Regions from separate parts of the Pantoea alhagi genome, predicted to be linked through region 1. Evidence: predicted binding sites of a transcription regulator. Region 1 holds the regulator's gene; each other region holds the start of a gene.
What was found. The regulator Fur, encoded in region 1, represses iron uptake genes when iron is present. The targets are predictions, from matches to a motif close to ATAATAATGAGAACNACTATCAA.

Region 1 (3,280 bases):
AGCACCAGAACCTTTATCCGCTTTTCATCAGGTGGCGGAGTTTGTCAGCAGTGAAGCCGTGCTCGATGACTGGTTAAAGCAGAGGGGCCTCAAAAACCAGGCTCTCAGAGCGGCCCGAACGTTTGTGGTTTGTAAGAAGGACACTAAACAAATAGCCGGCTTTTACTCTCTGGCCACCGGGAGCGTCAACCATACAGAAGCGACAGGCAGCCTTCGGCGTAACATGCCTGATCCCATTCCTGTCATTATACTTGCCCGTCTGACTGTCGATGTCTCATTCCGTGGAAAAGGGCTTGGTGCCGATTTACTGCATGACGCAGTGCTTCGTTGCTATCGGGTAGCCGAGAATATTGGTGTACGTGCAATCATGGTTCACGCACTTACGGAAGAAGCCAAAAACTTCTATATTTATCATGGTTTCAAACCATCACAAACTCAGCAGCGGACATTATTCCTGAAACTCTCTCAATAGGAGGTGAAGGCCAATACGTCCATACCGCTACGAGCGGGAATCGGATGATACACCTATTGTTAATTCAGTAGAAACTTTCACGAAAGAAGATGACAAACAGTTTATTGATGAGACGGCAATGCGAAAGTAAGAAAGCTGCGGGATGGATAATTCGGTTACGTAACAGTTTATTTAGCGTTAGCAGGAAACAAAAAAGAGCCCATGTATTAAATGAACTCTTCCTCAGATGCCTCGGTTAATCTGTCCAACTTTTTGGGTCAGTACAAATCATGGCTACTTTCTTCAGCGCATGACGCCTTCCTGTGGCAGCTCCAACGGGCGTCTTGATATCTGGTGGGATGCGCGCTCTGACTGGAACGCCAACGGTGAAAAAGCAATTTTTGCCGGTGTGATGTATGACTTAGGCGGCTGGGATCTGGACCTGTTTTATACCATTCAGCAGGGCAGAGCGAAGGATACGCTGTTTAAGCTGCACTTCACCCGTTACAACAATCACAGCAATCTCTCCAGCTACGGCGGTGGATACGGCAATATTTTCCAGGATAAGAAAGAGGTGAAGTTTATCGTTATCGCCCCGTTCACTGTTTTTTTAACGCATGCGGGCAGCGTGAAGGGTAAAAAAAACCGGTGCCTGAGCACCGGTTTTGATTTTACTGCATAGCATAATTGATTATTTATCGTGTAATGTTTCGTCTTCGCGGCAATCGCCCAACGCGCAGTGACCATACAGATAAAGGCTATGGTTGGTCAGTTTGATGCCGTGGCGCGTGGCGATTTCACGCTGGCGGGATTCAATAGACTCATCACTAAATTCGATAACCTTGCCGCAGTCCAGGCAGATCAGATGATCGTGGTGCTGCTGCTGGGTCAGTTCGAAAACGGATTTGCCGCCTTCAAAGTTATGGCGGGTAACGATACCGGCATCGTCAAACTGGTTCAGGACGCGATAAACCGTCGCCAGCCCGATCTCTTCGCCCATATCAATGAGTCGCTTGTATAACTCTTCCGCACTGACGTGATGGCTCTCAGGTCCCTGAAGCACTTCCAGGATTTTTAGTCGCGGAAGTGTGACCTTCAGTCCGGCCTTCTTTAATGCGGTGTTATTGTCAGTCATGCGGATATTGTCCTGTTACTTTGCTAGTCACAATGTGGCTGAACAGCCATGAACATCGGTCGACGCTAAGCTAATAGCGTCTCATTATAGAACTGATGCTTCGAAATGAAAACCGTAAGGGTGCGCGTGAAATCGCAAGTGGAAGTAAAGAGAAGATCGCTACGTCCGGCGTTGTTCATGCCCATATGATGCTGTGTTTACATTTCGCTAGATCCTGCCGCTTTACAGCACCACGGCAGGAAAGCGCGCGACCGATACGGGTATTCTACCGACTCAATAGTAAAATTTTCAAACCCGTATCTATCATTTCTATAGGAAATACCTGTTACGCAATGTGATTTACAGCACAATGCGCGTTAAATCAGGCTTCCAGAATTTCCTGCAGGTGCAGTTCTGCATAAATCTGTTTAACCCATTTATCAACGCGTTCGTTAGTCAATTCGGGCTGACGGTCTTCATCAATGGCTAAACCAAGGAAATGCTTATCATCTGCCAGGCCTTTCGACGCTTCAAAATGATAACCTTCGGTTGGCCAGTGACCAACAATCACCGCGCCGTTTGGCTCAATGATATCGCGAATAGTACCCATCGCGTCGCAGAAATATTCAGCGTAATCTTCCTGGTCACCGCAGCCAAACAACGCCACCAGTTTGCCGTTGAAATCGATCTCTTCCAGCGTTGGGAAAAAATCGTCCCAGTCACATTGTGCTTCGCCGTAGTACCAGGTCGGGATGCCTAACAGCAGGATATCAAAAGCTTCCAGGTCTTCTTTACTGCTCTTGGCAATATCATGCACTTCGGCAACATCGCTACCGAGCTGTTTCTGGATCATCTTTGCAATGTTTTCTGTATTGCCGGTATCGCTGCCAAAGAAAATACCTACGATTGCCATGAGTTTAGTAACCTCTTGAAACTTAAAAATATGGTAACTGCCCGTTGTATGCAGATTACGGCAATAATAGCAGAGACCGTCAGGAGGCGGAACTCGTAAAGCCGCTGCATTTGTTTCTTAGTGCGCTTCTTCCAGCCGTTCAAAGCGCCTGCAACTGGGCGAGAATCATCTCTTCGATCAGCTCGCTGCGGCTGACGCCGCGTTCGGCAGCCATCGCATTAAGCGCATCGACGGCCTCACTGTTCATCTTCAGTTCAACGCGCCGTAACCCGCGGACTTTGTCACGCTTCAGCTGGTTGCGCTTGTTGATACGAAGTTGTTCATCACGCGACAGCGGACTGGTTTTCGGGCGACCCGGGCGACGTTCATCTGCGAAGAGATCGAGCGTGGTCCGGTCCGTTTGTTCTTTTGCCATAGAATCGTGATACTGAATGGGCTGCGCGTTTGCGCCGCGCATGGTGACGTTTGGGCCGGTTTGCCCCCGTTTAACGGCGGCAAAATTTTAGCGCGCCATCATACCCTGACCAAAGAGCGAGGACAATCTTTGTTAGCCTGTTAACATATTGCTTTTACAGCGCTAAAAAACGCCGCACAGCCCGCAGCACCGCATCCGGTTTTTCAGCATGAACCCAGTGGCCTGCGCCAGCAATCACGTGCGCTCGCGCCGCTGGAAACTGCGCCAGCAAAGCATTGCGATGAATATCATCAAGATAGGGAGAAAGCTCACCGCGAATAAACAGCGCCGGGCCGTGCCAGGCGGGCACATTTTCCCAGCCGGAGATGCTGCTGTAGTTGTCCCAGA
Region 2 (3,280 bases), 1.2 Mb from region 1:
GGGTTGGCGCATAGAGCGACTGCGCTTTTTTCACATCACCCGCTTTAACCGCGTCGGTGAAAGCTTTAGTGCTGCTGACCAGCTGCGTCACTTCGCCAACAACCCAGCTTTTATAGTCGGTAATCGCTCCGCTTAGCTGCATCAGCTCAGCCTGTTTGCCGCTGCTCTGCTCAGTGCCGGTCGCCTTAACGATCAGTTTGCCTTTCGGGTTGCTGAGCAGGCCGCAGGTCATCTCATATTCGCCAGGCTCAAGATTGGCGGTGAGCTTTTGCGTAAAGCCCGGCGCGATATTTTCACGCTCTTCTACCACCATAACGCCCTTGAGGATCTCCCACTCCAGCCCTTTCTGGCTGTTGTTACGGATAATAAACTGGGTTTTGCCGGCATTAACGGTGAGTGCCATCGGTTCACATTGTTTATCGTTAACGCTGACATTTACCTGCGGCACATCAGCCGCACCGGACACAGCGGAATACGCCAGAAGAGAAGCCAGTAAGGCTTTACGGCGAGAAATCATAGTCATCAATATAGTCCCTGTTAAAGTCACAAACAGGCGCGAAAAACGCGCCATTAGTTTTAGCTTGTTGAACGTGCCGCTGCGGCACCCGGCCGGGCAGGCATAAAAAAGAACAGTAGCGCCGGGATCAGATAGATAAACCAGACTGCGACTTCGCTAACGGTAGGCGTCTCCTGGTATCCCAGCAGGCTTTCCAGCAGCGTCCCGAACAGGGTGTGTGTGGAGAGCGCGTTACTGAGGTCAAAGGCGATGATTTGGTAGTGATTCCACAGCCCCGCTTCATGGAAGGCGCGGATCGCCCCGGCAGCCAGGCCGGCGGCAACAAAAATGATAAACAGGCTGCTCCATTTGAAAAATTTCGCCAGGTTGAGTTTGACGCCGCCCCAGTAGATTAGCGCGCCGATAGCCGCAGCCGTGATCAGCCCGAGCACAGCGCCAACGGGCGGCGCCATACCGACATCCTGGGTAAAAGCGGCCAGCAGAAAGAAGACCGATTCCAGCCCTTCGCGTGCCACGGCAAGAAACACCATCAGCACCAGCGCCCAGCCATTGTGGCTGCCTTTTTGCAGCGCCTGGTCGACGGCATCTTCCAGCCGCGCTTTGACGTTGCGCGAAACGTTGCGCATCCAGAAAACCATCCAGGTAAGAATCGCTACCGCTATCACCGCCACAATACCTTCAAACAGCTCCTGTTCCTTTTGCGGGAACTCACCGGTTGTGGCGTTGATGAACACGCCAAGCGCCAGACAGAGCGCGGCCGCAATAAAGACGCCAGCCCACATGGCGCCGAACCAGCGGGTGCGTTGGGTACGCTTCAGGTAGCTGGCAATCAGGCTGACAATAAGTGCTGCTTCCAGCCCTTCGCGCAGCATAATCAGAAAGGGTACAAACATGCCTGATCCTCAGTAGTTTTAGTTCGCGTAAAGTGACGTAAAGATGCGTAAACACAAACGATACTGATTATCATTATCGGCACAAAAAAAACAAGACGCCGCAGTGATTATTTATCAGGGCGCAGGAAATTTAAGCCAGCGACGTTTTTCAGCGTCAGAGCTCCTTCAGCGGCAAGTAGGCTTGCTTCAGCTCCCCTCCCCGATCTTTTTAATCGGCAAGGTCACCAGCGGTTTAATCTCTTTCAGAACAAACATACTTTGCATCTCTTTGATTCCGGGAAGACGGCGCACTACCGACATGGCGAAATCGGCATAGGAATCCAGATCCGAAGCCACTACCTGCAATAAAAAATCGGCATCGCCGCCGATGCTGTAGCAGGCCACCACATCTTCCAGCGCGGTTACTTCCTCTTCAAATTTCCTTGCTTCCGCTTCGCTGTGGCTGTCGATCGCTACTCGCACAAACACCATAACGCCCAGGCCAATTTTTTTGCGATTCAGGACGGCACGATAGCCCTGAATCACTTCATCCTCTTCCAGCTTGCGTACTTTGCGCCAGCATGGCGAAGCGGACATGCCGATTTTTTCGGCCAGTACCTGATTAGTAACACGCGCATCATCCTGCAACAGCTTCAGGATTTTCATTTCTGTCGGGCTAAGCGCCATAAAAGAAAGTTCCTTTCGTTTTCACCGTGATAAAAGATGATTTTTTCCTGACACCAGCAAAGAAGCAAGTGATATAGGTAACAATTTCCCTTCCGGCTACGGCATAATACATTCGCAACTTTAATGATTAATTGAAGTGAATGCCGAAAGGAACCGACTCGTATGTTAATGCATATCGTCTTGTTTACGTTTAAAACCCCATGGAGCTGGGCTTCCATTGAAGCTATCGATGCGGAAAGATCGACGCGTGCGCACCCTAATTACATTGATGAAATTAAAGGATGGACCTATGGTCGCAACATCACTCGCCGTCATATCGCGGCTGATTTTGTCGTTATCGGCATGTTTGAAGGCCGCGCTTGCTGAAAAACCAGGAACCGAATATGAAATTTGATGCCAGCCAACATCGTTGCACGATTGTCATTGATAAAGATTTGCCCGCCGGTCTTGCCATTAACGCCGCGAGCGTGATCGGCATTAGCTTTGGCCGCACCGTTGAAAACCTGGTAGGCCCGGACAGGCAAAGTCTGGACAACATCAATTACCCGGGCGTGATTTACGCGCCGCTCCCGGTACTGCTGGCGCCAGGCGAAGTCATCCATGAACTGCAAAAGACGGCTGAAAATGATGAAGAGATCTATGTTATGCCATTCAGCGCCCTGGCCCAGTCCTGTAAAACCTATGATGAATATGGCGAACGCATCTCTTCAGTCAACAGCAGTAATATCGAGCTGGTCGCCATTGGGCTTATCGGCCCGAAAAAGAAAATCACCAAAATCACAGGCAGCCTGCCGCTCTATAAATAACAAGCCATAACATGCCGAACGCCATCAAACAGGCAGCTTAATCGCAAAGGCTGGCTATTTTGTGCAGCGGCGTACAGGCAAAGAAGCATGCCCACATGATGATGGTGGCACGGACGTTCCGCTCTCTCACCGTTTGGGGACCGCAGGAAGAAGGCGCTACCGCGTTTGCTAACCGGTGTCGTGAACATCTGGACCTTAAGCCCTGCTGGCGCAATCTTTCTTTTTCTGAACAGGAATAACTATGCTGGGAACTGCACAAATCCTCTCTTATATCGCCGCGCTTGGATTAGCTGCTGCTATACCAGGTCCGGGGATGACCGCCCTGGTCGCCCGCAGCGTTAGCGGCGGTGCCGTGACGGGCTTCACCATGTTGACCGGTTTGATTCTGGGCGACCTGA
Region 3 (3,280 bases), 640 kb from region 1:
CTGGAGAGGAGCGGCTGGAATGGCCTCTTGCAGTAGCGTCCAGAGCTGCGGCAGGCGAACGGAGTCCAGCGGCAGATGGATTAACAGTACGCAGTAACCACAGGCGCTGTCGTCCATCATCGACATATGATAATGCCGGTGATGGGAAGCATCGGAGAAGGAGGGGGGCGCGGCGATCTCTGTAGCCGCATGATGGTGAGCATGTTCCGCTACTGGCGGGCTTGGTTGCCCGGCACTGTCTGCAGCGCAGCCCTGTTCATGGCTCGCGTCTTCTGCCTCTGTCGGCTCATTCATCACCATTGCTGACATATGCGCCATCATCAGCGAGCTATAGCCGTGTTGAGCCATCAGCGATTTTGAAATCACTGGGGCAACAAACAGCAGCAGCATAGCCAGCAGCGCCAGCCATGCCGGAAAACGGCTGCGGGCGATGGCGAAAGAGATCAGCGACACAAAAAATCCTGAAAAAAATAACCGCGTAATTGTATGCGAATTATCCGTCCAGGAGTAACGAATTAAGCTGAAGGCGGAGCATTTTGGCAAACATCCACCCATACAGCATCGGTAAGCTCCGCCATTTTTTCTGGCGAAATCCGCACTGCGCTATGAATAGACCCTGCCGCTGGCAGCACTTCGGCAAAGCGTCGCAGAGAAATATCGCAGTAAACCGGCAGAGGATGCTCAAGGCCAAAAGGACAGACGCCGCCGGGCGGATGACCCGTCCAGTTCAGCACCTCATCGGTGGTTAACATGCGCGCTTTCGTGCCCAGGGTTTCTTTTAGCTTGCGGTTATCCAGACGAAGGTCGCCGCCGGTCACGATCAGGATGACCTGATTCTTCACTTTTAACGACAGGGTCTTGGCAATCTGTCCTGGCGCAACGCCATGCGCTTTAGCAGCAAGAGCCACAGTTGCCGTGCTCTGATTTAATTCAATGATGGCGATTTCAGGGGCTCGCTCGGCAAAGTAGTGCCGTACAGACTCCAGGCTCATGTTGTCTTGCTCTTCACAATAAAAACGGGGGTGATAAAGCTGCCATAACCGGGAGGATCTGTAAACGTCAGGCGGCGGTAAAGCGCCGCCGCACCAGAAAAGCGCGCGCCTGCTCTGCGGGAAAAGTCAGACGGATTTCAGGGTGCAATCGCCGCAGCGCTCCACGGCTGGCAGGCGATAGCGTTGACAGCAGCTGCGACGCTGCATTGCGCCGTCACGCGGAATTACGGTGCGGTAAAGCGGATTATCGCTGCCATCCAGCAAATGGCGTGAGAAAAACAGCGCATGCTCCAGGGTGAGCAGCGTGGCGTCATCTACCCAGCTTTTCATCTCACCCAAAAACCAGTGCATCAGATAGCCGGTATTATTCCAGATAAGTTTGGCGTTGATTTCGCCATGCTGTTCGATGCCCTGTACCGCAGGGATCAAATGCTTCTGGATAAGTCGATCGATACGTTGATGTGCGTTCAGGTAGCGTGCATCTTCATCTTCATGTACATCGATCCAGAACTTTGCCGGGCGGCCGCTTTCATGGAACTGCAGATGAAAATGTTCCAGCGAGCAGTCGAGCGCGCGTTTCTCCATTACCAGTGCCAGCATCAGCGGCGGCACTATAAGGCCAAAATACCACTGCGCCCAGAGAGATTGCAGCGGCTTGGCCTCGCGCGGCATATCCGCATGCTCGCGATAGATCTCATCGCCATAGCGCGCCAGCAACTGATTAAAGTGGGCGCTTTGTGACCACTCCGCCTGGATAAGGGTATCGCCAGGAGCGGCGTCATTCAGGGTGATAAACTCAAGGAACCAGGAACGGTGTTCGCTGAACAGGCTATGCAGCGCAGCGCTAAGCGAACTGTCGCTCTGCATAAAGATCACTGGAGACGAACCGTACTCATAAGCCTGACGCGTAACGATGGCCATAGGGCTTCCTGTGTAATCCACTACCGAAATGGAGATAAGAAAACAAATGATAATCGTTCTTGATTGTATCCAGGAAGGAATAAGGTGGCAAGTAGGGGTTTCGCTCTAATGTCGACAGGATGTCCCCGGCAATCTACAGCATATAACCAGATAAAAAATCAGGTTTTTAGCAAAGCAGAAAATCATTCTGCGCTATGCGCAACCGGCATGTAAAATGCCAGGGTAAAAACAAGTGCATGCATTCTGCTGGTTGCTGACTGATTTTTTATTTAGCGCTGTTAAGCGGATAAGTCCTTTTTAATTTGTATTAAGGAAGATTATTTACCATAGCTAAATAATCCCTCAAATAAATGATGAATTTATCATTAAATGAGATCTACCGGGGCGGGTATCAGGTTTGTTTCGCAAAGCTCTTCCCAGGAGAGAATAGTATTTCTTCCGCGATTTTTTGCCACATATAAAGCCCGATCGGCATTTGCCATTGCCTGTTCAAAATCTTCTTCGATTATCGGAGCAATACCGGCGCTGATGGTGACGTGGGTGGATACGCGATGGTTAAATTGATGGGGAATTTCCAGATCCAGCACATATTGGCGAATACGTTCTGCCAGCTTCATGGCAATAGAAGCATTAACGTTGGTCATCAGAACCAGAAACTCTTCACCGCCATAACGGGTCACAATATCCCGCGAGCGTACCGCATCACGAATCGCTGCCGAAACGCGCGTCAGCGCCTGGTCGCCCATTGCATGACCATAGTTATCGTTGTAGGACTTAAAATTATCGATATCAAGCAGCATAACGAAGTGGCTGCCGGCCTGGTTCTCCAAAAGGTTCTCCAGCCGGTTCTTCAGGCCACGACGGTTATAAAGGCCGGTAAGCGGATCAAGCATGCTCAGGTCGCTCCAGGTCTGTTTCTCCTCATACAGTTGAAACAGCAAGCGTCGCGTGAAATGGTCGCTGCGACGCTGCATCAGACTCTGAAGCGTGAAGCCGAGCAGTGGTAGCGTGATGGTAAACAGCAGCGTCAGCGGATGCTGGCCGCGATCGAGCAGCATGACGGTGAGGGAAGGCGGGGCGATATGCAGACAAAACGCCAGCAGGTGTTCATTCAGGGAGATAGTACCGATAAAAAAAACTGCCATCAGACTAACCAGCAGAAAACTACCGTCAAAATAAAAAATCAGCTCGCTTTTATGTGCAATCAGCCATGCCCAGAGCCCGCCCATAATAAAAGCGGTAAAAGATAACAGCGGCCATTTTTTTTCAGGTTTCAGGATCCAGAAAGCTAATTGCAATAAACTCAGCAGAACTATCAGCATTGCCGGTAAAGAGAATGAAATATTTTCTCCTTTATTTATCGGTAA

Region 2: efeU (iron uptake transporter permease EfeU) is a predicted target of Fur. The motif match lies at 1,468-1,490, and genes of this name have one in related genera.
Region 3: fhuF (siderophore-iron reductase FhuF) is a predicted target of Fur. The motif match lies at 1,960-1,982, and genes of this name have one in related genera.

The regions. Positions count from the first base shown of each region.
Region 1 covers NZ_CP019706.1:261,899-265,178, reverse strand. Annotated here, with positions in the region: gene B1H58_RS01210 (GNAT family N-acetyltransferase) at 1-472, shown strand, start outside; partial or broken gene B1H58_RS01205 (ChiP family protein) at 738-1,061, shown strand; gene fur (ferric iron uptake transcriptional regulator) at 1,143-1,586, opposite strand; gene fldA (flavodoxin FldA) at 1,948-2,478, opposite strand; gene ybfE (LexA regulated protein) at 2,618-2,893, opposite strand; gene ybfF (esterase) at 3,048-3,280, opposite strand, start outside.
Region 2 covers NZ_CP019706.1:3,328,753-3,332,032, reverse strand. Annotated here, with positions in the region: gene efeO (iron uptake system protein EfeO) at 1-523, opposite strand, end outside; gene efeU (iron uptake transporter permease EfeU) at 577-1,410, opposite strand; gene B1H58_RS15720 (Lrp/AsnC family transcriptional regulator) at 1,597-2,076, opposite strand; gene B1H58_RS15715 (Dabb family protein) at 2,239-2,442, shown strand; gene B1H58_RS15710 (DUF2000 domain-containing protein) at 2,460-2,882, shown strand; gene B1H58_RS15705 (LysE family translocator) at 3,124-3,280, shown strand, end outside.
Region 3 covers NZ_CP019706.1:899,111-902,390, reverse strand. Annotated here, with positions in the region: gene B1H58_RS04190 (DUF2946 family protein) at 1-453, opposite strand, end outside; gene B1H58_RS04185 (YbaK/EbsC family protein) at 516-992, opposite strand; gene fhuF (siderophore-iron reductase FhuF) at 1,119-1,913, opposite strand; gene B1H58_RS04175 (diguanylate cyclase) at 2,279-3,280, opposite strand, start outside.